Regions from separate parts of the Streptomyces sp. NPDC088725 genome, predicted to be linked through region 1. Evidence: riboswitches for the same ligand, from Rfam matches in the RefSeq annotation. Region 1 holds a riboswitch; each other region holds the start of a gene.
What was found. A riboswitch is a leader RNA that binds a small molecule or an ion and turns the genes downstream of it on or off. The one in region 1 is predicted to bind cyclic di-AMP.

Region 1 (7,678 bases):
GCGGGCGTGGCCGTCGACGGCCTGCCCCACGCGGGTGAGCAGCAGGTCGCGCGCCGCGTCGGCGTCCGTGACTCCGACGAGGTCGACGTAGGTGATGGTGGCGAGCAGACCTTCGAGGGGGGTGTCCTCGACGCGCACCGTGAGCAGCTTGCGCTCCGGCTCCTCGGGCTCGGCGCGCAGCGCGGCCTGCCATTCCATCCGGCCGTACGTGGAGCGCCCGTAGTGCTGGGAGAGGACGGCGACGACGGCGGTGGACTCGCTGACACCGCGGTCCATGAAGTCGATGAAGTTGGTGCCCGCGACGAAGTCCCAGGCCTGGATCACCGTGCGGTAGCCGGCTTCTTCCAGGGTCCAGGCGATCCAGGAGGCCCATTGCTCGTCGGCCGGGGAGTAGCTGATGAAGAAATTCAAGTCGTCCGCACGGCCGCCGAGTTCCCCGTCTGTCCTCATGGCTCCATCGTAGGAGCGTTGTCCCTGACGGACACGGCAAACGGGCCCCTCACACCCCGCTGCCTCCCCGAGGCCGTGTGCGACCCTGTCAGGCGTGCGAATCCTCAAACGCCTGCATCCGCTGGACTGGCTGGCCGCCGGGCTGCTCCTGTGCGGGCTCGTCTTCCTGGCCACGGGCCTGCTGCCGACCCGTCCCGCCGGGGACGCGATGACGCGTATCGCGCCGCTGCTCGCCTTCCTCGCCACGGTGATCGTCATGGCCGAACTCACCGGGAAGGCCGAGGTGTTCGACGCGGTGGCCTCCTGGATCTCCCGTACGGCCAAGGGGAGCTACGCGCGTCTGTTCCTGCTGTGCGTGGCCTTCGCCTCCCTCACCTCCATCGCGCTGAATCTCGACACCACGGCGGTGCTGCTGACTCCGGTCATGCTGGCGCTGGCCACCCGGGTGGGGATCGCCGCCGTGCCGCTGGCCATGACGACCGTCTGGCTGGCCAACACGGCGAGTCTGCTGCTTCCCGTGTCCAACCTGACGAATCTGCTGGCCGCGAACCGGGTCGGCCTCTCCCCCAGCGGGATGGCCGCCACCATGTGGGCGCCCCAGCTGGCGGCCATTCTGGCGACGATGGCCTGTCTGTGGGGGTTCTACTGGCGCCGGGGCCGCCGGGGCGCCGACGTCTACGTCCCGCCGCCGCCGCTGAAGCCCGCCGACCCGGTGCTGTTCCGCATCTGCGCTCTCGCCTGCGCGGGCTTCCTGCTGGCGATCCTGGTCGCCGACGTACCTCTGTGGACGGCGTCGCTGACCACGATGCTGGTCGTCGTGGCGGCCTTCGCCCTGCGGGGCCGGTCCGCGGAGCTGCGGCTGTCGCTCGTCCCCTGGCGGCTGCTGGTGCTGGTGCCCGGCATGTTCCTGGTCGTGGAGACGGTGAACGCCCACGGCCTGCACGAGCTGCTCACGTCGGCGATGGGGCGGGACGGCGGCGCCGTCGGCATGCTCCGCTCGGCGGGGGTCGGTGCCGGGCTCTCCAACGTACTCAACAACCTGCCCGTGTACCTGGCCGGTGAGGCGGCCGTTCCCGCCGGGAACCGGGACCAGTTGCTGGCGCTGCTCATCGGCACCAACGCGGGCCCGCTGGTGACGCCCTGGGCCTCGCTGGCGACCCTGCTGTGGTTCGAACGCTGCCGGGGGCACGGTACGCGGATCCCGCTCGGACGCTTCATGCTCACCGGTCTGGTCCTGGCGGTGACGGCGACGCTGGGGGCCACGGGGGCCCTGATCCTTCTTCCGTAGGCCGGGCCGGGTCGGCGCGGAGAGGCGTGCGGTGGGCCGTGTCGCATGCGCCCGCGGGGGTTACGCCGTCCCCACGACGTCCAGCAGATACCCGAGGGTCTCGGCGCGCGCCGCGACGAAGCTGCGCCCCGTGTCCGGTCCGCCGAAGCTCACCCGGAAGGGGCCGCCGTCCAGCGTCCGGAACTCCACACCCGTCTCGGAGGCCAGCAGCGCGCCGGGCGGGAAGTCGATGCCTTCCGCGCGGTACCCGACGAAGCCGTCGATGGTGCCCCGCGCCAGCATCGTCCATCCCAGCAGCGGCGCCCACAGCTGAAGCACGCGCCGCGAACGCCTCTCCAGTGAGCGCCGCAGCTCCGCCGCGACCTCGTCGTCCCGGCTCACCGCGTGACCCTGTGTCCAGGCCACGACGGGACCGGCCTGCGGCACGGGCCCCGCGGGGCCGTGGAGCCTGCCCGACGCGCAGTACGCGCCCTGGCCGAGCGCGGCACGCCAGGTGGAGCCGGTGACGGGCTCGTGCACCACCCCGACCACGGGCGCGCCGTCGACACACAGCCCGATCCCCACCGCGTAGGCGGTCAGCCCGATCGCGACGTTGTTGCTGCCGTCCAGCGGGTCCACCAGCCACGTACGGTGACCCGCCGCGTCGAGGAGTCCGGCTTCCTCGGACAGGATCCGTTCGTGCGGGAAATGCGTCTGGAGCCGGGCGAGGATCAGCTTCTCCGCGGCCAGGTCGAGGTCCGTGACGACATCGCCGTCCCCGCCCTTCGTCCGCACCGCGTACGCGCCCTGGAAACGGGCCCGCAGCATCGCTCCCGCCTCCTCGGCCGCCTCGACGGCCACCTGCTGCTCACGGGCGTACGGCCGCGCGCCCGGGTCAGCCGCGCTGCTCGTCATGAACCCTCCTGAGGGCGGTACGGACGGTCCGTTCGGTGTGCTCCGCATCGCACAGCCTGCGCACCGTGCGGTGGCCGCCGCCGTGCAGCGGTCCGAGGGAGAGGTCGGTGCGGCCCGGCAGCGATCTGCCCAGGACCAGCGTCGCGGCGGGCTCGCCGCGGGCGACCACGGTGGCGTGGAACTCCCCGGCCCTGACCGAGTAGGTGTCGCCGCTGGAACTCGTGTGCACGGGCCCGGGTTCGGTACGCACCAGGCGGGAGGTGGGCCGCAGTTCGTCCACACCGGACTGTTCGCTGTGGACCTCGTAGACCCGGTGGGTCGGTTCCGGCGCCCGATCCCGCACGCACACAGGAAGGTTGATCACCTGTCCGTACAGGACCAGGCTGCGCAGTTCCCAACTGTGGGCGTGCATCGGGGCCGCGGTGGGTTCGGCGGGGACGCCGCTCTCGAAGAGGTGGACGCAGACGCCGCGTGTGCCGTCGCGTACCAGTGGCAGGCAGAGGAAGCCGAGCGGATGCCGCACGGCGCGTAACTCCCTTGTGCCGGAGGCGATGTCCGCCAGTGCCCCGGCGGCGCTGTCGCGGGCGGCGTCCGGTGTCGCGCCGGGCCGGAGCAGCCGGTCGAGCGAGTCGTAGTCCATGGGCCGCGCCCGGGGCGTCTCACCTCCGGTAGGGATCCTGAGCGTGCAGTGCCTTTTCTATAATCTCCCCGACATCTCCGTCGGTGAAGACCGCCGGGAGCGGAAGTTCCACGTCTCCGAAGACCGCGCGTACCTCGTCGACGGTGGGCTCGTCGCTCAGCGGCGTGATGTCGCGCAGATCGAGCCTGACCGCCTGCTCCCTGCTCTGGTGCAGTTCGGTGACGTAATAGTCGTAGAGCGGCTGGTCCCGAGAGACCAGGAGGTTGACGCGGCTGGGGTCGTCCTGGGTGATGATCAGGCATGTCTCGGACAGGTCGAAGCGGAGGGTCGGCACCGCGGAGGAGAGGTGCACACTGATCTCCAGGGTGTCCAGCCGCTGGCGGAACCAGCACGCGGCCAGCACGGTGGCGTACGCCTCCTTGCGGGTCCTGTCGGTGGTCCAGGCCTCGGCGGCGGCCGGGTTGCGCTGCGGAGCGAACGTCTGACGGAACCGCGCGTAGGCCGAACAGGCTTTTTCGTCACCGGGGTTGATGATGTCGACCTTGACGCTGAGCTGTGCGCGCTGCCGGGTGGCGGCCTCCACGCACCGGGGAAGTGTCACGGCGCGCAGGTAGGTTCCCGTACCGCCTTTGAAGAACCAGCGGTTCGTCTGCTGCCGCGCCCGCTCCAGCGCCTCGCCGACCTGGTCGCCCGAGAGGGAGCGGACCATGGCGAGATCCTCCAGGGCTCTGCGGGTCTCGGCGGATGCCTCGCGAAAGTCGGACTTGCGCCGGATCCGCTCGGTCATCGAGCCGACCGCCAGAGTGCCCAGCACCAGCAGCGTCGCGCCGGAGGAGACGTCGTCGCTGATGACATCGCCGAAGACGTCCAGGAAGCCGATGGTCAGCCCCAGCCCGACGGCGATGACCACGTCCAGGTTCTTGAGCACCCACGCGACGCCGTTCTCCAGGCGTCCTACCCGCTGCGCCATGTCTTCGCCTTCCCCCGTGAGACCTGAATGGTAGGGGGAGGCTCTGCCGCCCGCCAGGACGATCCCGGACACGGCGGACGCGGGCGCGCGGGTCCGGGGGCGCGCCGGTACTTCCGCGGACGCGGGCGCGCCGGCCCGTCGCCTCGGCGCACGCACGCGCCCCGGCCCCAGGAGGCGGATCTCCTGGGGCCGGGGCGGTGGGGTGGTGCGATCGGGGTCGGCGGACCGGTCAGTAGGGACCGTTCACGTTGTCGATCGAGCCGTACCTGTGGGCCGCGTAGTTGCAGGCGGCGGTGATGTTGGCGACCGGGTCGTAGCTGTCCATGGACGTACCGGGCACGTGGTAGGCCTGGAAGGTCGGGTCGATGACCTGGAGCAGACCCTTGGACGGCGTTCCGGCCACGGCGTTGGAGTCCCAGTTGTTGATGGCCATCGGGTTGCCCGAGGACTCGCGCATGACGTTGCGGTGGATCCCGTCGTAGGTGCCGGGGATGCCGTGCTCGGCCATGATGTCCAGCGACTCCTGGATCCAGCCGTCGAGGTTGTTCGCGTACGTCTTCGCGGTCGCCTGGATGGCGGGGGTGCTCGTACCGGCGGACGCGCTCGCGGGGGTGACCTGGACAGCCTCCGACGCGGCGGCAGGCTTGGCGGCGGACTTGGCCGCGGCCGGCACCTCGGCCTTCTCGCCGATGGTCAGCTTGAGGCCGGGGTGAATGAGCGACGGGTTGTCGCCGACGGCCTGCCGGTTGTCCTGGTAGAGCTGCTTCCAGCCGCCGCCCAGGGAATGGGCGCCCGCGATCCTGGAAAGGGAGTCACCCGCGACCACGGAGTAGGTGGTCGCAGAGGTCTCCGGCTGCGTCGCGGAGGTCTCCGGCTGAGTGGCTGCGGCGACACTCTGTACCGAAGGCGCCGCGTTGGCGGTCGTCGAGACCACCAGCGGAAGGGCGAGCGCGGCACCACCCGTGCCGACGGCGACGAGACGCCGGGCGATACGGCTGGTTCTGGAACGACGGTGCTTACCCTTTGTGGGCATGAAGAATTCCTCTCCGTCGCCTGCGAGGTGAGCTGTCGGGTTCGGGCTGGAGATGCCCGGCCGCAAGGAATGCGGCTTCACCCCGAGCCGATCCGGGTCTCGGATCGGCGACTTACCTGGGTCCCCCGCTCCTGCCGTACGTGAGTAGGTTCGGTTTCCGGATGACGGCAGGATTCGGCGCTTCATCCGGATTGACGAGAACGTAAGCGAAAGCGTCCGGAGAAAACAAGTTCCGAATTCTGATCTTTACGCCGTCCCTGAATGCTTCGGAGAAAGATCCGCTTACTCAACTTTCCCTCTCCGCCGGGGAAGTGGACGGACGCGACGAGAACCAGGGACACACCGTCGACGTGACGCACACCACGGCCGCAAGGGAACCATCCACGTCACAAGGCGCAATAAAGCCCAATAAATGACATGAAAGCCACGCGCAGGAACTTCGGGCGCAAGACACCCAAAACGCCCATAAGGGGTAGTGGGGTGGCAGTGGTCACCGGCACCTCACAACCGCCGGATACGGCAGTCAACCCAGCGCGGCAACGGTCCTGGCCATCCCCGGGGCTTTACGCCTCCGAGCAGCCCGAGGCCGACGGGCAGGGAGCATCGGCCGCCCTTCGGAGGCCATCACGTCGCGCTTTCGCACAGCGCGCTCGCACCGGTACTGCGAGGTCGGGCCGCGTGACGCATTCACTCGCACTCGGAAAGCTGACTCCAAAGGCTCGCCGCAAAACGAACACCATAAACAGAGCCACCGCAGGGAGCAGCGGAGCCGCGTCGCCCCGGTCACCGCCTTGGTGACCGCGCGCGCCTGGCGCGACCGCCGAGATCCGCCCAACCGGCCGGTGCGCGTCACCAGTTTCGCGGAATTCGAAGTCACTTCGGCGGTTCATCCCGCGATACGCCGTCAGTTATGCGGGGTATCAATTCCGCGGCATTGGCGGCGCCGTCGCGCAGAGCGTCCGGACAGCCGGAGCGGGAGCCGCCGAAGAACCTGTGTCACGCTCAACTCGACCGAACAGCACGGCGAGTGCCCCCATACCCGAGGTCCACGCCAAGGAGCCGGGCCGCTGGAGGATCCGGCCCGGCTGACGGACGCCGCCGGCCGACCGCTCCTACGCTCCCCTGGCGGGATCCGGGCCCATTTCGCGCCCGCCGGCCCGGGTAGACAGAGAGGGAACCGTGGCAGATCCACGTCGGAGGTTCACGCCGCCGGCCGCCCCTGCCGCGCGGAAGGGCAACAAGCCGAAGACTGCCGTCAGGGAGGCCGACGACACCAAGGACACGAAGAGGAAACCCGACACGCAAGCCGGGGCGGGCAGACGTCCGGCCCACACGACACACCATCGCGCTTACCCGTACACCCGCACACCGCATCCCGCGAAGGAGCACCCACGATGGCAACACCACTGTCCGCCTCCACACTGCTCACGGCCCTCCGCGACGAGGGCCTGCAGGTCGTCGAACACGGGAGCTGGCGCACGCACAACCGCAACTCCCAGGGAGCCTGGGGGCCGATGAACGGAGTGATGATCCATCACACCGTGACGTCAGGCACCGACAGCTCCGTGACCATGTGCTACGACGGCTACGACGGTTTACCGGGCCCGCTGTGCCACGGCGTGATCGCCAAGGACGGCACAATCCATCTGGTCGGCTGGGGCCGCGCCAATCACGCCGGCCTTGGCGACGGCGACGTCCTGCGCGCGGTGATCAGCGAAACCGCGCTGCCCGCCGTCGCCAAGGCCGACACCGACGGAAATTCCCGCTTCTATGGCTTCGAGTGCGTCAACCTCGGCGACGGCGAGGACCCGTGGCCGGCAGCCCAGTTGGAGGCGATCGAAAAGGCGGCCGCCGCGCTCTGCCGGGCGCATGGCTGGAGCAGCCGCTCCGTGATCGGCCACAAGGAGTGGCAGCCGGGCAAGATCGACCCGCGCGGGTTCACCATGGACGCGATGCGCGACCGGATCAGCGAGCGCCTGGCCGGCGAACCGGACGGTCCCCGGAACCCGCCGCAGCAGCCCCCGGCCACGTACGAACCGTTCCCCGGAGCGGCGTTCTTCACGGTGGGACGACACAGCGCCGTCGTGACGGCGATGGGCGAGCGGCTGGTGGCCGAAGGCTGCGGAAAGTACGCGGTGGGCCCCGGCCCTGACTGGTCGGAGGCCGACCGTACCTCGTACGCCGCCTGGCAGAAGAAGCTCGGCTACTCAGGGACGGACGCCGACGGCATCCCGGGCCGGGCCAGTTGGGACAGGCTCAAGGTGCCGGCCGTCTGACAGGGCGCTTCCCCACGAAACGCGGTGAAACGGAAGGGACTGGAGGCCCGATTTCGTTGATCGGCCTCGCACCGCGACAATCACCAAGGCGGCCCTCCCTCCGTCCTGCGGTACAACCAGCCTTGCC
Region 2 (7,678 bases), on a different contig from region 1:
TCACCGTCGCTGTCCCGTCCGCCTGCGTGATGGGCGTCGCCGGGATCGCCGCGGCCTCCGTCGGCGGCATGAGCGGCGGCGAGGAGACGCAGGACGACATGAAGTCGCTGGCCGCGGCCGACCCGGGCTCGGTGAAGCCGGTCGCCGCCAACAGCAAGATGGACACACAGCTCAGGGCGCTCACCGCCGACGCCCGTGACTTCGGCAACCGCGCCAACCGCACGCAGGAGCGCATCGACCTGAAGGAGCGGCAGGAGGCGGAGAAGAAGAAGCGCGAGGAAGAGGCGGCGCGCAAGGAGGCGGCGCGGCCCAAGTTCGCCCTTCCGACCGACCAGCACGGCCTCAGCGCCTTCTTCGGCCAGGCCGGGGTCAACTGGATGTCCGTGCACACCGGGATCGACTTCCCGCTCTCGTACGGCACACCGGTGATGGCCGCGACCGACGGCACCGTGCGCACCCAGTGGAACAGCGCCTACGGCAACATGGCCATCGTGACCTCGCCCGACGGCACGGAGACGTGGTACTGCCACCTCAGCAGCACGAAGATCCGCTCCGGGTCCGTCAAGGCCGGCGACACCATCGCGTACTCCGGGAACTCGGGCAACTCCACCGGGCCGCACCTGCACTTCGAGGTCCGGCCGGGCTCCGGCTCCGCGATCGACCCGCTGCCGTGGCTGCGCAGCCACGGCCTCAACCCGCAGTGATCACACTCCTGTAACCACCCTCGGGCCGCCCGCGACACGTCCACGACAGGTCGCGGGCGGTCCGTGACCTCTACAGCTTCTGGACCGGGGCGTACCGCAGGAGCAGCCGCTTCGGCTTCTCGTCGCCGAAGTCGATCGTCGCCTGCGCGTCCGCGCCCGTCCCGGTCACCGTCATCACCGTGCCGAGACCGAACTGGTCGTGCGTGACCCTGTCCCCCACCGTCAGCGAGATCGCCGGCTTGTCGGTGGCCCGCCGCGTGGCGAAGCCCGAAGGGCCGCCGCTCTGCCTCGACCGCGCGGAGGACGAGGACAGTGAGGACGTGATCCCCGACGTCGGTCCCGCCGGGATCTGCGCGCCGGTCCGCTTCCAGTCCAGGTACTGCCCCGGGATCTCCTCGAGGAAGCGCGACGGCGGGTTGTACGCGGGCTGTCCCCAGGCGCTGCGCATGGACGACCGCGTCAGGTAGAGCCGTTCGCGGGCGCGTGTGATGCCGACGTACGCGAGCCGTCGCTCCTCCTCCAGCTCCTTCGTCTCGCCGAGGGCGCGCATGTGCGGGAACACGCCGTCCTCCAGGCCGGTCAGGAACACCACGGGGAATTCGAGCCCCTTGGCCGTGTGCAGCGTCATCAGCGTGATGACCCCGGAGCCGTCCTCGTCCTCGTCGGGGATCTGGTCGGAGTCGGCGACCAGGGCGACGCGCTCCAGGAACTCGGCGAGCGTGCCGGCCGGGGCCGCGGCCGTGCCGTCTCCGGCTGCCGCCGCCTGGCTCTGCTCTTGCTCGAACTCCAGTGCCACCGAGGCCAGTTCCTGCAGGTTCTCGATACGGGTCTCGTCCTGCGGGTCCGTCGACGCCTGCAACTCCGCCAGGTAGCCGGTCTGTTCCAGCACGGCTTCCAGGACCGTCGCGGGCCCGGCCCCCGACTCGACGACCGTGCGCAGCCCCTCCATCAGCGTGTTGAAGCGCTTGACGGCGTTGGAGGAACGGGCCGCCATTCCGTACGCCTCGTCCACCCGCCGCAGCGCCTGCGGGAAGGTGATCTTCTCGCGCAGCGAGAGCGCGTCGATCATCGCCTCCGCGCGGTCGCCGATGCCGCGCTTGGGCACGTTGAGGATCCGGCGCAGCGGTACGGCGTCCTCGGGGTTGGCCAGCACGCGCAGATAGGCCAGCACATCGCGGACCTCCTTGCGCTCGTAGAAGCGCACGCCTCCGACGACCTTGTACGGCAGGCCGACCCGGATGAAGATCTCCTCGAAGACACGGGACTGCGCGTTCGTCCGGTAGAAGATCGCGACGTCACCCGCCTTGGCGTCACCCGCGTCCGTCAGCCGGTCGATCTCCTCGGCGATGAACTGCGCCTCGTCGTGCTCGGTGTCCGCGACATAGCCGGTGATCTGCGCGCCGGTGCCGGCGTTGGTCCACAGGTTCTTGGGGCGGCGGCTCTCGTTGCGCTCGATGACCGCGTTGGCCGCGCTGAGGATCGTCTGCGTGGAGCGGTAGTTCTGCTCCAGCAGGATCGTCGTCGCGTTCGGGTAGTCCTCCTCGAACTGGAGGATGTTGCGGATGGTGGCGCCGCGGAACGCGTAGATCGACTGGTCGGCGTCGCCGACGACACACAGCTCGGCGGGGTCCTGGTCCTCGCCGGAGGGGCCCACCAGCTCACGTACGAGCGTGTACTGGGCGTGGTTGGTGTCCTGGTACTCGTCCACCAGGACGTGCCGGAAGCGCCGCCGGTAGTGCTCGGCGACATCCGGGAACGCCTGGAGCAGGTGGACGGTGGTCATGATGATGTCGTCGAAATCCAGCGCGTTGGCCTCGCGCAGCCGTGCCTGGTACATCCGGTAGGCCTCGGCGACGGTCTTCTCGAAGCCGTCGATGGCCTGGCCGGTGAAGGTCTCCTCGTCGATCAGCTCGTTCTTCAGATTCGAGATCTTGGCGCTGAAGGACTTCGGCGGATACCGCTTGGGGTCCAGCTCCAGATCACGGCAGACCAGGGCCATGAGCCGCTTGGAATCGGCCGCGTCATAGATCGAGAACGAGGACGTGAAACCGAGCTTCTTCGACTCGCGCCGCAGGATCCGTACGCAGGCGCTGTGGAAGGTCATCACCCACATGGCGCTGGCACGCGGGCCGACCAGCTGCTCGACGCGCTCCTTCATCTCGCCGGCGGCCTTGTTGGTGAAGGTGATCGCCAGTATTTCGCCGGGGTGCACGCGGCGCGTGCCCAGCAGATGAGCGATCCGGTGAGTCAGCACGCGCGTCTTGCCGGAACCGGCCCCGGCGACGATGAGCAGCGGCGATCCGGTGTGCACGACGGCGGCGCGCTGCTCGTCGTTCAGCCCGTCGAGCAGCGCCACCGGATTGACGACGGTGCGCGGGGCGCCGTCGCGGTGGTACGGATCCCGGGCCGCGGGCACGTGGAACGCTCCCTCGAAGAGATCGTCGGGCACCTGCTCAGGCTCGGTGTCCTCGGGCGGCGGCGGGTGCTCCTCGCCGGAGGGCTGGAGGTCCGCCAGGAAACTGTCATCAAAGAGGCTGCTCATCGCCTTCAGAGTCTAGGCCGCTCCACTGACAGCGGGCAGCCGACGTCCGAAACGCCCTGCCCCGGACGCCGGAATCCTCTCCAGGTGATCACGGAGCGTGCCCAGCAGCCACCGCATCCGCGAAGGTCACGAAAATGTATCGGGCATATCGCACATCAACCTTCACAGCAGCACCACGAAGTGGTTAGCGTGCTCGAACAGGCACCCCGTACCCCAACGGCGACCGACGCCAAACGGGCTGCCCGCGCCGAATCCGGGGTTCCGTACCGAAGCGCTTCCGCAGGGAAGCCCTGCCGACGTGCGGAGATCCGGAACCGGGGACCCACTCGCACGACCGGGGTGAATCGGGCCGCACGTCCCAGGCCCGTAGGGCAGCCTTCCGTTCCACCGAGCCCGAACCCGACAGCTAACCCGGTAGGCGGTCCACGGAAGGAGATGCCGGCCTTGGCATCGCATCGCAAGCCGCGCACCCGTAACGGTGTACGGTCCAGCTCCCCCGCGCTCGGTCTCACGACGGCCGCCCTCGCCTCGGTCACGCTGCTCTCGGCACAGAGCGCCAACGCCGCGCCCGCGCGGCCGAAGCCGTCCATAGAAGAGGTGCGGAAGAAGGTAGACGACCTGTACCGCGAGGCCGGTTCCGCGACGGAGCGGTACAACAAGGCGAAAGAGTCCACGGACAAGCAGAAGAAGGACCTCGACCAGCTCCTCGACGAGGTCGCCAGGCGCGCGGACAAGCTGAACGAGGCCCGGCGCGCGCTGGGCACGTACGCGGCGGCGCAGTACCGGGAGGGCACCGTCGGCCCGACCGCGGCCCTGATGTTCGCCGACAGCCCGCAGGCGTACTTCGACCAGACTCAGCTGATGCACCGGATGACGGCGCACCAGCGCGACGCGGTCACCGACTTCCAGACCCAGCAGGCGGCCGCCGGTAAAAAGCGCGCGCAGGCGACGAAGAGCCTCGCGTCGCTCACCGCCTCCCAGAGCACGCTGCGCACCAGCAAGCAGAGCGTCCAGACGAAGCTGGGCGAGGCGCGCGCCCTGCTGTCGGAGCTGACAGCGGAGGAGAAGGCGCGGCTGGCCGCGCTGGAGCGCGAGAAGCAGGAGAAGGCCAGGAAGCAGGCGGAAGCGAAGGCCAAGGCGGAGGCGGAGCGGCAGAAGCAGTCGAAGCCGCCGGGCAGCGGCACGGGCACGGGCGGCGGCACGGGCACGCCGGCCGGCTCGAACTCCGGCCAGGCCGGGAAGGTACTCGCCTTCGCCCGCGCCCAGCTGGGCAAGCCGTACGTCTGGGGCGCGACGGGACCCAGCTCGTACGACTGTTCGGGCCTGACCCAGGCGGCCTGGCGGGCGGCGGGCGTGGAACTGCCACGCACCACCTGGGACCAGGTGAATGTCGGCACGCGCATCGCGACGGCCGATCTGCTCCCTGGAGACCTGGTCTTCTTTTACGACGACATCAGCCATGTCGGCATCTACATAGGCGACGGAATGATGATCCACGCACCGAAGCCGGGGGCGAATGTCCGCGAGGAGTCGATCTACTACATGCCGATCTACGGAAGTGTCCGCCCGGCCTGAGGTTCGCCCGGCCTGAGGCTGAGGTTCCTGTTGGCAGCGGACGAGGGACAGGGGCGAAGGCGCAGGCCACGCGCCTGCTCCGTGTGGCGGGCCGTCGTCCGTAACGGTCAGGTCCCGCCGTGCGGAGTGACTTCGGCATGGTCGCGGTGATCGTAAACCGCTCCTCTCCGTCCACCTTTGGGCAATAGCGGCCAGCCGGGCGCGCCTCGTGATCGCGCCCCTTACGGTCCTTCACGAGGTGGCCGACTCCTCCCCGCCGTCCACGTACCAGGACAGCCGTCGGCCGCCATCTCCCCGAAGGAAGTGGACGCCCCGTGGCCGCGCACCGAAAACGTAAACAGCGCCTGCTCGCCGGACCGGCGAGCCGCACCGCTGCCACCCTCGCGCTCGCGGGAGCTGTGACCGCCGCCGCGTCGAGCGGCCCCGTACAGGCCGGGCCCCGCCTGACCGCCGCCCAGGTCAAGGCCAAGGTCAACACCCTGTACGAGCAGGCGGAGGCCGCCACGGACAAGTACGACGGGGCGAAGGAGAAGGCCGACGAGGCCCGTACGGCGCTGAACGCGCTGCGTGACGAGGCCGCTCGCCGCACGGACCGGCTCAACGCCTCGCGCAACGCGCTCGGTTCGATCGCCGCCGCGCAGTACCGCGCCGGCGGCCTCGACCCTGCCATCCAGCTCGCGCTGTCGTCCAGCCCCGAACACTTTCTGGAGGGCGCGGCGCTCGCCGAACGTGCCGGGTCGCGCCAGGCCGACACGATCTCCGGTATGCGCAAGGAACTGGCCCGGATCTCCCAATTGCACACCAGCGCCGACGACCGGCTCGCCGACCTCAAGGCCCGCCAGACCGAGCTGGCCGCGTACAAGGCGAGCATCCAGAAGAAGCTCGACGCCGCGAAGAAGCTCCTCTCCCAGCTCACCGCCGCGCAGCGCGCGCGGTACGCGCAGGAGCAGGCCGGCGGTACGGTCGCGTCCCGCGCCGACCGCTCCCTGTCCCGCGACGCGCTGCGGGCCGCCGAGCAGGCGCCGGCACCGGGCGGCGGGCTACGGGCGCCCACCTCACGTGCCGCCGCGGCGGTGTCGTTCGCGTACGGAGCACTCGGCAAGCCGTACGTCTGGGGCGCCACGGGCCCCGACTCCTTCGACTGCTCGGGGCTGACCCAGGCGGCCTGGCGCGCCGCCGGTGTGTCGCTCCCGCGGACGTCGTACACCCAGATCAACGCGGGTCAGCGCGTGTCACGCGAACAGCTCGCGCCGGGCGATCTGGTGTTCTTCTACTCGGGCGTCAGCCATGTCGGGATCTACGTCGGCGGCGGCCGGATGATCCACGCTCCGCGCCCGGGCGCCCCGGTCAGGATCGCTCCGATCGACCAGATGCCCTTCGTCGGCGCGGCCCGTCCGGCCTGATTCCCCGCCGTCCCGGGATGCCGCGTCCCCTTCCGCGGGTCACGATGGCTGCACACCGCCGGCCCGCGAAGGGATCGCCATGAGACGAGCCACCGCCGTCAGACTGATCGGCGCCGGACTGGCCGTCGGCGCCGCGTTCGTCCTGGCGCCCGTCGGCATGACCCCGAAGGGATGCGGCGACCTCTCCAACGGCCGGCTCTGCATCGACGGCCCGATCGGCGGCGCCGGCGCCTTCACCATCCGCTACCTGCGGCGCCCCGGCGATCCCGGGGGCGCCGAGGTCCGGCTCGGCTACCAGCGCAAGGACAACCGGATCACCGCGTTCCCCGACTGGTTCGGCACGGCCAGAATCCACCACGGCACCGCCCAGCTGACCGGCACGCTGGACACGGCACCGGGCGAATGCATCAGGGGCGTACTCCTGGACGCCCACGAACGGCCCTATGTGACGCGGTGGAAGTGCGCGTGACGCGGATGGGCCACGCCGTCCGCGAGTGCTGTTCCGGACCACTGGTCACTGTGGGGTGGCAGTGTGCCGGTTCCTCACCGGGATTCGCACTCCCACGCCCGGCTCGCACCCCGACCGCTTTGCAAACTGCCCCGTTGTGTTCCGGCCGCGCGCTCATCATGTTCGCCTCCGGTGACGACCGTTCGGAGCCCGCGTATCCGGCGGACCCGCTGCCGCTGCTGATTACCCGTCTGCCGGTGTCAGACCAGCCGGCGCGCCGTCGCCCAGCGGGTCAGTTCGTGGCGGTTGGAGAGCTGGAGTTTGCGCAGGACCGCCGAGACGTGTGATTCGACCGTCTTCACGGAGATGAACAGCTGTTTCGCGATCTCCTTGTACGCGTACCCACGCGCGATCAGCCGCAGTACCTCCCGCTCCCGCTGCGTGAGCCGGTCCATGTCCTCGTCCACCGGTGGCGCGTCCGTCGACGCGAAGGCGTCCAGGACGAAGCCGGCGAGGCGTGGGGAGAACACCGCGTCGCCCTCCTGGACCCGGAAGACCGAGGCGACCAGGTCCGTGCCGGTGATCGTCTTGGTGACGTAGCCGCGGGCGCCGCCCCTGATCACTCCGATGACGTCCTCCGCCGCGTCGGAGACCGAGAGCGCCAGGAACCGGACCGGGTTCTCGCCGCCCGCCATCAGCGGGGCGCAGCGGCGCAGTACCTCGACGCCGCCCCCGCCCGGCAGATGGACGTCGAGCAGGACGACCTCGGGGCGGGTCGCCGTGATGACCGCGACCGCCTCGTCGACGTCGGCGGCCTCGCCCACGACCTCGACGCCCGTCTCTTCCGTGCGGCCGATCTCGGCCCGTACGCCGGTACGGAACATCCGGTGGTCGTCGACGAGGACGACGCGGACGCGGCGGTCTCCGCCGGCGTCGCCGCCCGTCGCGGGAGTGCCCTCGGTCTGCGCTTCCTCGCTCATGCTCTGTGCCCCTCGCACTCGTCACC
Region 3 (7,678 bases), on a different contig from region 1:
AGCTGCTGCACCGGCACAAGGCGCTGCTCATCGCCGACGAGGTGCAGACCGGGCTCGGCAGGACCGGTGACTTCTACGCGTACCAGCACGAGGCCGGGGTAGAGCCGGACCTCGTCTGCGTGGCCAAGGCCCTCTCCGGCGGGTACGTGCCCGTCGGCGCGACCCTCGGCAAGGACTGGATCTTCAAGAAGGTCTACTCCTCGATGGACCGCGTACTGGTCCACTCGGCGAGCTTCGGCTCCAACGCCCAGGCCATGGCGGCCGGTCTCGCCGTCCTGTCGGTGATGGAGGACGAGGAGACCGTCGCCAGCGCGCGGGCGACGGGAGATCTGCTCAGGACACGGCTGGCCGCGCTCGTTCCGCGCTACGAGCTGCTGCACGAGGTACGCGGCCGCGGTCTGATGGTCGGTATCGAGTTCGGCAGGCCGGACTCGCTCAAGCTCCGCAGCCGCTGGACCATGCTCCAGGCCGCGCGCAAGGGGCTCTTCGCGCAGATGGTGGTCGTCCCGCTGCTCCAGAAGCACCGCATCCTCACCCAGGTCTCCGGTGACTTCCTGGAGGTGATCAAACTGATCCCGCCGCTGACGATCGGCGAGCGCGAGGTGGACCGGTTCGTGGACGCGTTCACCGCGGTCATGGACGACGCGCACGGCGGTGGCGGGCTGATGTGGGACTTCGGCAAGACGCTGGTGAAGCAGGCCGTCGCGAACCGGTAGCGGAGCCTGCGGGAAGCTTTTTTGCCTCCGGGGCAATTGATTTGCCCCGGAGGAAATGACCTGGCGCAATGGAGGCATGAGTACTTCTGCCGAAGGAGGGGCGGCCGACGAGCTGCCCGAGGTCGCGCCCCGCCTGCGCGAACTGCGCCGAGGCCGCCGTCTCACCCTTGAGGCGGCCGCCCAGCGCGCCGGGCTCTCCCCGGCGCATCTCTCCCGGCTGGAGACAGGGCGCAGGCAGCCCTCGCTGCCCATGCTGCTGGCGCTGGCCCGGGTCTACAGTACGACGGTCTCCGAACTGCTCGGCGAAGTCCCCCCGGAACGCGACCCGATCATCCGCGCCGGGCGCATGGAGGCCGTCGAGGCCGACGGCTGGACCTATCACCAGGCAGGCAGCGGCGCGGGTCGTGCGATGCAGCCGCTGCGGGTCCGTATCCCGTACGGGGCGCAGGGCGATCTCGTCCGGGTGCACGCGGGAGAGGAATGGCTCTACGTCCTGGAAGGGCGGCTGAGGCTGGGCCTCGGGGACGCCGTCCATCTGCTCGACCCCGGCGACAGCGCGCACTTCGACTCGCTCACCCCGCACCGCATCGCCGCGGCCGGGCCCGGCGCGACGCACCTGCTCTTCGTCCACACCCTGCTGCAGAGCCCCGCCGCCGAGCTGTGTCTCGGCGGCGGGCGCCGTCGCGGCTGAACCGCCGGGAAAGGTCCGCTCTCATGTCAGAGAACCGAGTCCGCAGAGAATGGACGCTCCCCCGGGGACTGGTCGTCCGGCTCTTCGCCTATCTGGTGGCGGGGCACCTCTTCGCCGGATTCCTCTACGTGCTCTTCCTCGTGGGCTCGCGCAGCCAGTAGCGCCGGTCGTCGCCGCTCCTTGTCACGCGCCGTCGAGGAGGCTGCCGCGCAGCTTCTCCAGGGTCTGGGGGGTGAGTCCCAGGCCCTCGGCCAGATAGCGCTCGGTGGTTCCCCACGTCTGCTCGATGGTCTCGAAGGCGGCGGCGAGATACTCGGCGCGCGCGTCGAAGAGCGGGCTGAGCAGCTCCATCACCTCGTCGGACGTGCCGGCGGGCGAGGTGTCGCTGCGGCGGACCAGGTAGCGGTGGGCCGGGGCGTTCGACTTCAGATAGTCCGCCTCGACGGCCCCGGGCTCGACCCCCACGGCGAGCAGCGTCACCGCGACGGAAACCCCCGCCCTGTCCTTGCCCGCCGCGCAGTGCATCAGCGCGGGGACGCTGTCCTCGGCGAGGGCGTGCAGCACCCGGCTGTGCTCGGCGGTGCGGTCCGTGATGACCGACCGGTACGACTCCGTCATCCGCGCGGCCGCCTTGCCGTCCGAGAGCAGCGCGCGCAGCTGGTCGAGGTCGCCGTGCCGGATCATCCGCCAGAACTCCGCGCCGTGGGCCGGGTCGGAGAGCGGGATGTTCACATGGCGTACGCCGGGCAGCTCGACGTCCCTGCCGTCGAGCTTGAGGTCGGCCGCGTTACGGAAGTCGAAGATCGTGTGGAGACCCAGCGCGGACAGCGCAGCGGCGTCGGCCGCGGTCGCGTTGGCGAGGTGGCCGCTGCGGAAGAGACGGCCCTGCCGCACAACCCGGCCGTCGGTGGTCGGCAGTCCGCCCACGTCGCGGAAATTACGCACGCCGGTCAGTCCGGGCTCTGTCGGCGGGACGTGCGGCAGGTGCTGCGTCATGGGAGCTGCTCCTCCGGATCAGCCGCCGGCGCTGCTCGCCGACGGTGGCGGGCTCTGACCCTACGACATGATCACCAGACTAATCTGTCCGTATTGTTCGTTTGATTGCAACCTGTCCCCATAAATGGGCGGATGGGTTTGTGCCTCGTGAGCGGGATCATATTCGTGACGGTCCGTGGCGGTGCGGCGAAGCGGAATTCCTGCGTCCTATGGAAAACGAAGATCCTTAATCCACGGAGGGTGACCGCTAATCCCGGGAAATATCGGAGCGTGTATTGCCGGCGGGAATACACGGGCTTGTTCCCGCCGGTTCGCTCGCTTACGGTCACCATTTGTCCGAGCGGAACGCCGAATCCTGCCGCCGCCCGGAATTCCATCCACCCACGTGTGGCAGGAGCGGGGGACCCAGGTAGTACGCCGAACCGGCTCGTCCGGACGGCTCGGGGTGAAGTCGCGCGACAGCGCGACCGGGCAACTCCAGCTCGAACCCGACAGCTCACCTCGCAGGCGCCGGAGAGGAAATTCGTCATGCCCGCAAAGGGTAAGCACCGCCGTCCCATGTCCCGTTCGATCAGACGCGGAATCATCGCCGTCAGCGCGGGTGGCGCCGCCCTCGCGCTTCCGCTCATCGGTGCCACCGGCGCGCACGCCGCCGAGAAGGCGACGCCCACGCAGACCGTCGCCGCCGCCCAGACCGCGAAGACCTACTCGGTGGTCTCCGGCGACACGCTGTCCAAGATCGCGCGAGACCAGCACGTCGCCGGTGGCTGGCAGAAGCTCTACGCCGACAACCGCCCGGCCGTCGGCGCCGACCCGTCGGTGATCCGCCCCGGTCTCAAGCTGGCCGTCGGCGCGGCTGCGGCGACCGCCGCTCCGGAGGCCCCCGCGGTCAAGAAGGCCGCCGCTCCCGCCTTCAACCTCCCGGTCGCCATCGACGCGATCGGCACGCCGTACCACCAGGCGGGCAGCAGCTGGGCCAGTGGCTACCACACCGGTGTGGACTTCGTGGTTCCGTCCGGCACCCCCATCAAGGCGATCGGCGCGGGTACCGTCGTCACCGCCGGCTGGGGCGGCTCGTACGGCAATCAGGTCGTCATCCAGCACCCGGACGGCACGTACTCGCAGTACGCCCACATGACCTCGATCGGTGTCTCCGCGGGACAGACCGTCGGCGCGGGACAGCAGATCGGCATCTCCGGCGCGACCGGCAACGTCACGGGACCGCACCTGCACTTCGAGGTCAGGACCGGACCGGACTACGGCTCGGACATCGACCCGGTGGCGTACCTGCGCGCCCACGGCGTCACTGTCTGAATCGGTCGATCTCTGACGCCTGACGCCCGACGCCCGAAGCCCGGCGTCTGAACAGGCGAGGACAAGCCACCGCCCGGCAGCGGAAATGCCGGGCGGTGGCTATTCCCGTTTGGCCGAAACTTGACCGATGGTATATCTCACCCGCCGTCAACCCTTCCTTACGGTCGCGTAGGTCACACGCGCGGGAGCAAAATCCTCAGCTGTGTTCAACGATGAGAGATCAAGAAGAGAAGGCGTATTCGGGTCGTACGCGGCGATCGGCGACAGCTTCACCGAGGGAGTGGGCGACCCGGGACCCGACGGTCTCTATGTCGGCTGGGCCGACCGGCTCGCGGTCCTGCTCGCCGACCAACTGCCGGTCACCGGCGACCCGGCGCACAACACCGCGCACGGCGACGACACGGTGCACGGCGACTTCCGGTACGCCAATCTCGCCGTACGCGGCAGGCTCCTCGACCAGATCGTCGCCGAGCAGGTTCCGCGAGCGATGGAACTCGCACCGGACCTGGTGACCTTCTGCGCGGGCGGCAACGACATCATCCGCCCCGGCACCGACCCCGACGACGTCGCCGAGCGCCTGGAGCGCGCCGTCGCCGACCTCACCGGCGTCGTCGGCACGGTCATGGTGACCACCGGCTTCGACACCCGCGGCGTGCCCGTCCTGCGTCGTCTGCGCGGCAAGATCGCCACGTACACCGCCCATGTGCGGGCCATCGCCGACCGCTACGACTGCCCCGTCCTCGACCTCTGGTCGCTGAAGTCCGTGCAGGACCGGCGCGCCTGGGAGGGCGACCGGCTGCACCTGTCGCCCGAGGGGCACACCCGCGTGGCGCTGCGCGCCGCCCAGGTGCTCGGCGTCGACGTACCCGCGGACCCCGACCAGCCGTGGCCGCCGCTGCCGGCGCGCGGCACGTTCGAGGAGCGTCGCGACGACATCCACTGGGCCAGGGAGCATCTGGTGCCCTGGATCGGCCGGCGGCTGCGCGGCGAGTCGTCCGGTGACCACCGCGCGGCCAAGCGTCCCGATCTGCTGCCCCTGGAACACTGACGCCACCGCTGCCCGCGCCGGGCCGCCGCTCCCGGCGTCCGGCAGGGGCGCCGGTCAGACCGTGTGCGCGAGGAGGCCGTCGAGGCCGATCTGCGCCGCGCTGCCCTCGCCGGTGCACGCGTACGCGCCCGCCAGCGCCCCGAGCCGCGCGCACTCCTCCAGGTCCCGGCCCGCGAGCCTCCCGTAGAGGAAACCGCAGAGGTACGCGTCCCCCGCGCCGTTGGAGTCCACGACGGGGCCCGGCGGGACGGTCGCCTGAATCGGACGGGGCGTACGGCTGCCCTCCCGTTCCATCAGGTACGAGCCTCCTGCGCCCGCGGTCGCGATGACCGCCTCGGCCCGGCCCTCGCGCAGAATCTCCCGCATCACGGACGCGATGCGCCCGCTGGCCCCGGAGGCGCTGAGGAACACCAGGTCCGAGCGGAGCGCGAACTCCCTGTGGTGGTCGGTGAGTCCGTCCCAGTCGTGCAGATCCGTCGAGACCGGCACACCAAGCTCCGCGATGTCGTCGTAGAGGAACCGGGCGAAGTCCGTGATGGACAGATGGACATGACGGGTACGCCGGAGATGCGGCAGATAGAACTCGCGCGGCATCCGCAGCCCCTCCGGGTCGCGGGCGTCGTGGAAGGACATCCTGCGGCCCGTCCTGTCGACGAGATTGACCGCGCGCCGCGTCCCCGCCGGGGAGATCAGCGTCTCGAAGTCCACCCCGCCCTCGGTCAGCCGGTCGCGGACCTGCTCACCGGTCCAGTCGTCGCCGATGAAGTCGAGGAATTTGACGGACAGGCCGAGCGCCGTCAGACCGAGCGCCACATTGCCACCGGTGTGTCCCGGCGATTCGAGGATCGGTGCCACACCGACCGAGTCGGCCAGCGGCACCGGCAGCGAGTCGACGCGGACGACGGTGTCCACTCCGCTGCCTCCGACGACCAGCACATCGTGATCGGACGGGTCGTTCTCCTGCTGTGCCACAGTCTCCCCTTGTGTCGCGGTCGTTCACGGTAACCACCCAGAATTTCCGGTGCGTTGAGGATCTGGGCCCTGGGCCTGCCTCGCACTCTCGCCGCGCTGCCACCTTACTCAGCCGTCTCACCGCCCCCGGCCGTCCCTGACGGATCAGCCGTCCCGCGCGTGGTCACGAGCCGCCGAACGGCCGGTCGGGGGCTCCGGGACTCCCGGTCTCCCGGTCTCCGGGACCGCGTGTGTCCGGCTGATCGGCGGGGTGCCCCGTACGGGGAGTGACTGACGGTGTCCCGTACGGGAGTGACAGGGAACCTGTGGGGCAGCAGTGACGTTGTCCGTGCGTGCACACGACAGGTCCGCTGTGCCGGAGACGTACCGCTGATGGCGGACTCGAACCGCACCGTTGTACGACCCCGGCCATAATGGGGACGACACCGAACCTCCAGGAGGTGCCGTGACAGGCGCTGGCTCCCCCCACTCGTTGCGCTCCCGGCTGCGCTCGCTGCGGCCCGCCCCTTTCGGGGCCGACTCGGCGGGAAAGCGGCTGGAGCGGATCCATCGCTCGCCCAACTTCGCCGACGGGGTGTTCCAGAACCCGGTGGGGGCGAGGACCCGGCCGTCCGGCGGTTCAGGACTTGAGCTGGCCAAGGTCTACGTCGACAAGGAGTCGCGCGCCCGGCGGGGCCCCGCGGGCACCATTCCCGTGTACCCCACCACGCTCGCCGACATCGCCGAGCCCCCGGCCTCCGGGCTCCGGCTCACCTGGATGGGCCATTCAAGCGTGCTCGCGGAGATCGACGGCCGGCGCGTGCTCTTCGACCCGGTGTGGGGCGAGCGCTGTTCGCCGTTCGCCTTCGCGGGGCCGAAGCGGCTGCACCCCACCCCCGTACCGCTCGCGTCGCTGGGCTCCGTCGATGTCGTGGTCATCTCCCACGACCACTACGACCACCTCGATCTCCCCACGATCAAGGCGCTCGCCACCACGGACACGGTCTTCGCCGTGCCGCTGGGTGTCGGCGCGCACCTGGAGAGCTGGGGGGTGCCCGCCTCGCGCCTGCGCGAACTGGACTGGAACGAGTCCACGGAGGTCGGTGACCTCCGGCTGACCGCCACCCCCGCCCGGCACTTCTGCGGCCGCGGCCTGCGCAACCAGCAGCACACGCTCTGGGCGTCCTGGGCGGTACGGGGGCCCGAGCACCGGATCTACCACAGCGGCGACACGGGCTACTTCCCCGGCTTCAAGGACATCGGCGCCGAGCACGGCCCCTTCGACGCCACCATGATCCAGATCGGTGCGTACAGCGAGCACTGGCCGGACATCCACATGACGCCGGCCGAGGGCATGCGCGCTCATCTCGACCTCCAGGGCGGCAGGCCGTCGGGTGTGATGCTGCCGATCCACTGGGGCACGTTCAACCTGGCGCCGCACCCGTGGGCCGAGCCGGGCGAGGGCACGCTCGCGGCCGGCGCGGAAGCGGGCGCCGCGCTGGCGCTGCCGATCCCCGGCGAGCCCTTCGAACCCACCGGCGACGCCGTCCCGGCCACCCCGTGGTGGCGCCCGGTCGCGACCGCGCCCCCCGGCGGCTGGCCCGCCACCCCGGGCGTCGCGGTCCACGAGATCGTCGGCGGCGGCCCGGACGCGAGCCCGGGTGCCGGAAAACCGGGGGAGACGGCCGACACCGCCACACCCGCGTAACCCACCGCCGCGAGCCGGCCGCCCCGAACACCGGGACGGCCGGCTCGCGCCGTTCCGAAGCCCGTCACCGTCTCGTTCACCGGACAGAGCCCTGCCTGCCCTCGCGGCTCTGACATCAGAAACACGCATCGGTTCCGGGGAATTGGAGACGCGTATGACGCATGTGGAGACGGAACTGGCCAGTCAGCCCGAATGCTGGGAACGGGCCGCGGAGCTGGCCGGTGGTCTGCGGGACGAGTTGCCCGCGCCCGGGG

Region 2: another riboswitch for cyclic di-AMP. It lies ahead of ACIP6N_RS08525 (NlpC/P60 family protein); the one in region 1 lies ahead of ACIP6N_RS24805 (transglycosylase SLT domain-containing protein).
Region 3: another riboswitch for cyclic di-AMP. It lies ahead of ACIP6N_RS03795 (peptidoglycan DD-metalloendopeptidase family protein); the one in region 1 lies ahead of ACIP6N_RS24805 (transglycosylase SLT domain-containing protein).

What each region holds. Positions count from the first base shown of each region.
Region 1 covers NZ_JBIVLO010000011.1:44,732-52,409, forward strand. The annotation lists gene ACIP6N_RS24780 (TIR domain-containing protein) at 1-450, opposite strand, end outside; gene ACIP6N_RS24785 (SLC13 family permease) at 545-1,738, shown strand; gene ACIP6N_RS24790 (inositol monophosphatase family protein) at 1,799-2,632, opposite strand; gene ACIP6N_RS24795 (hypothetical protein) at 2,613-3,272, opposite strand; gene ACIP6N_RS24800 (hypothetical protein) at 3,292-4,242, opposite strand; gene ACIP6N_RS24805 (transglycosylase SLT domain-containing protein) at 4,472-5,275, opposite strand; cyclic di-AMP (ydaO/yuaA leader) riboswitch at 5,280-5,465, opposite strand; gene ACIP6N_RS24810 (peptidoglycan-binding protein) at 6,670-7,551, shown strand.
Region 2 covers NZ_JBIVLO010000003.1:329,922-337,599, forward strand. The annotation lists gene ACIP6N_RS08515 (peptidoglycan DD-metalloendopeptidase family protein) at 1-704, shown strand, start outside; gene pcrA (DNA helicase PcrA) at 775-3,246, opposite strand; cyclic di-AMP (ydaO/yuaA leader) riboswitch at 3,528-3,683, shown strand; gene ACIP6N_RS08525 (NlpC/P60 family protein) at 3,691-4,821, shown strand; gene ACIP6N_RS08530 (NlpC/P60 family protein) at 5,136-6,224, shown strand; gene ACIP6N_RS08535 (hypothetical protein) at 6,304-6,693, shown strand; gene ACIP6N_RS08540 (LuxR C-terminal-related transcriptional regulator) at 6,933-7,652, opposite strand.
Region 3 covers NZ_JBIVLO010000001.1:890,076-897,753, forward strand. The annotation lists gene ACIP6N_RS03775 (aspartate aminotransferase family protein) at 1-716, shown strand, start outside; gene ACIP6N_RS03780 (helix-turn-helix domain-containing protein) at 793-1,407, shown strand; gene ACIP6N_RS03785 (DUF6126 family protein) at 1,431-1,568, shown strand; gene ACIP6N_RS03790 (tyrosine-protein phosphatase) at 1,591-2,403, opposite strand; cyclic di-AMP (ydaO/yuaA leader) riboswitch at 2,740-2,928, shown strand; gene ACIP6N_RS03795 (peptidoglycan DD-metalloendopeptidase family protein) at 2,932-3,717, shown strand; gene ACIP6N_RS03800 (SGNH/GDSL hydrolase family protein) at 3,920-4,765, shown strand; gene ACIP6N_RS03805 (carbohydrate kinase family protein) at 4,820-5,737, opposite strand; gene ACIP6N_RS03810 (MBL fold metallo-hydrolase) at 6,183-7,424, shown strand; partial or broken gene ACIP6N_RS03815 (sugar isomerase) at 7,579-7,678, shown strand, end outside.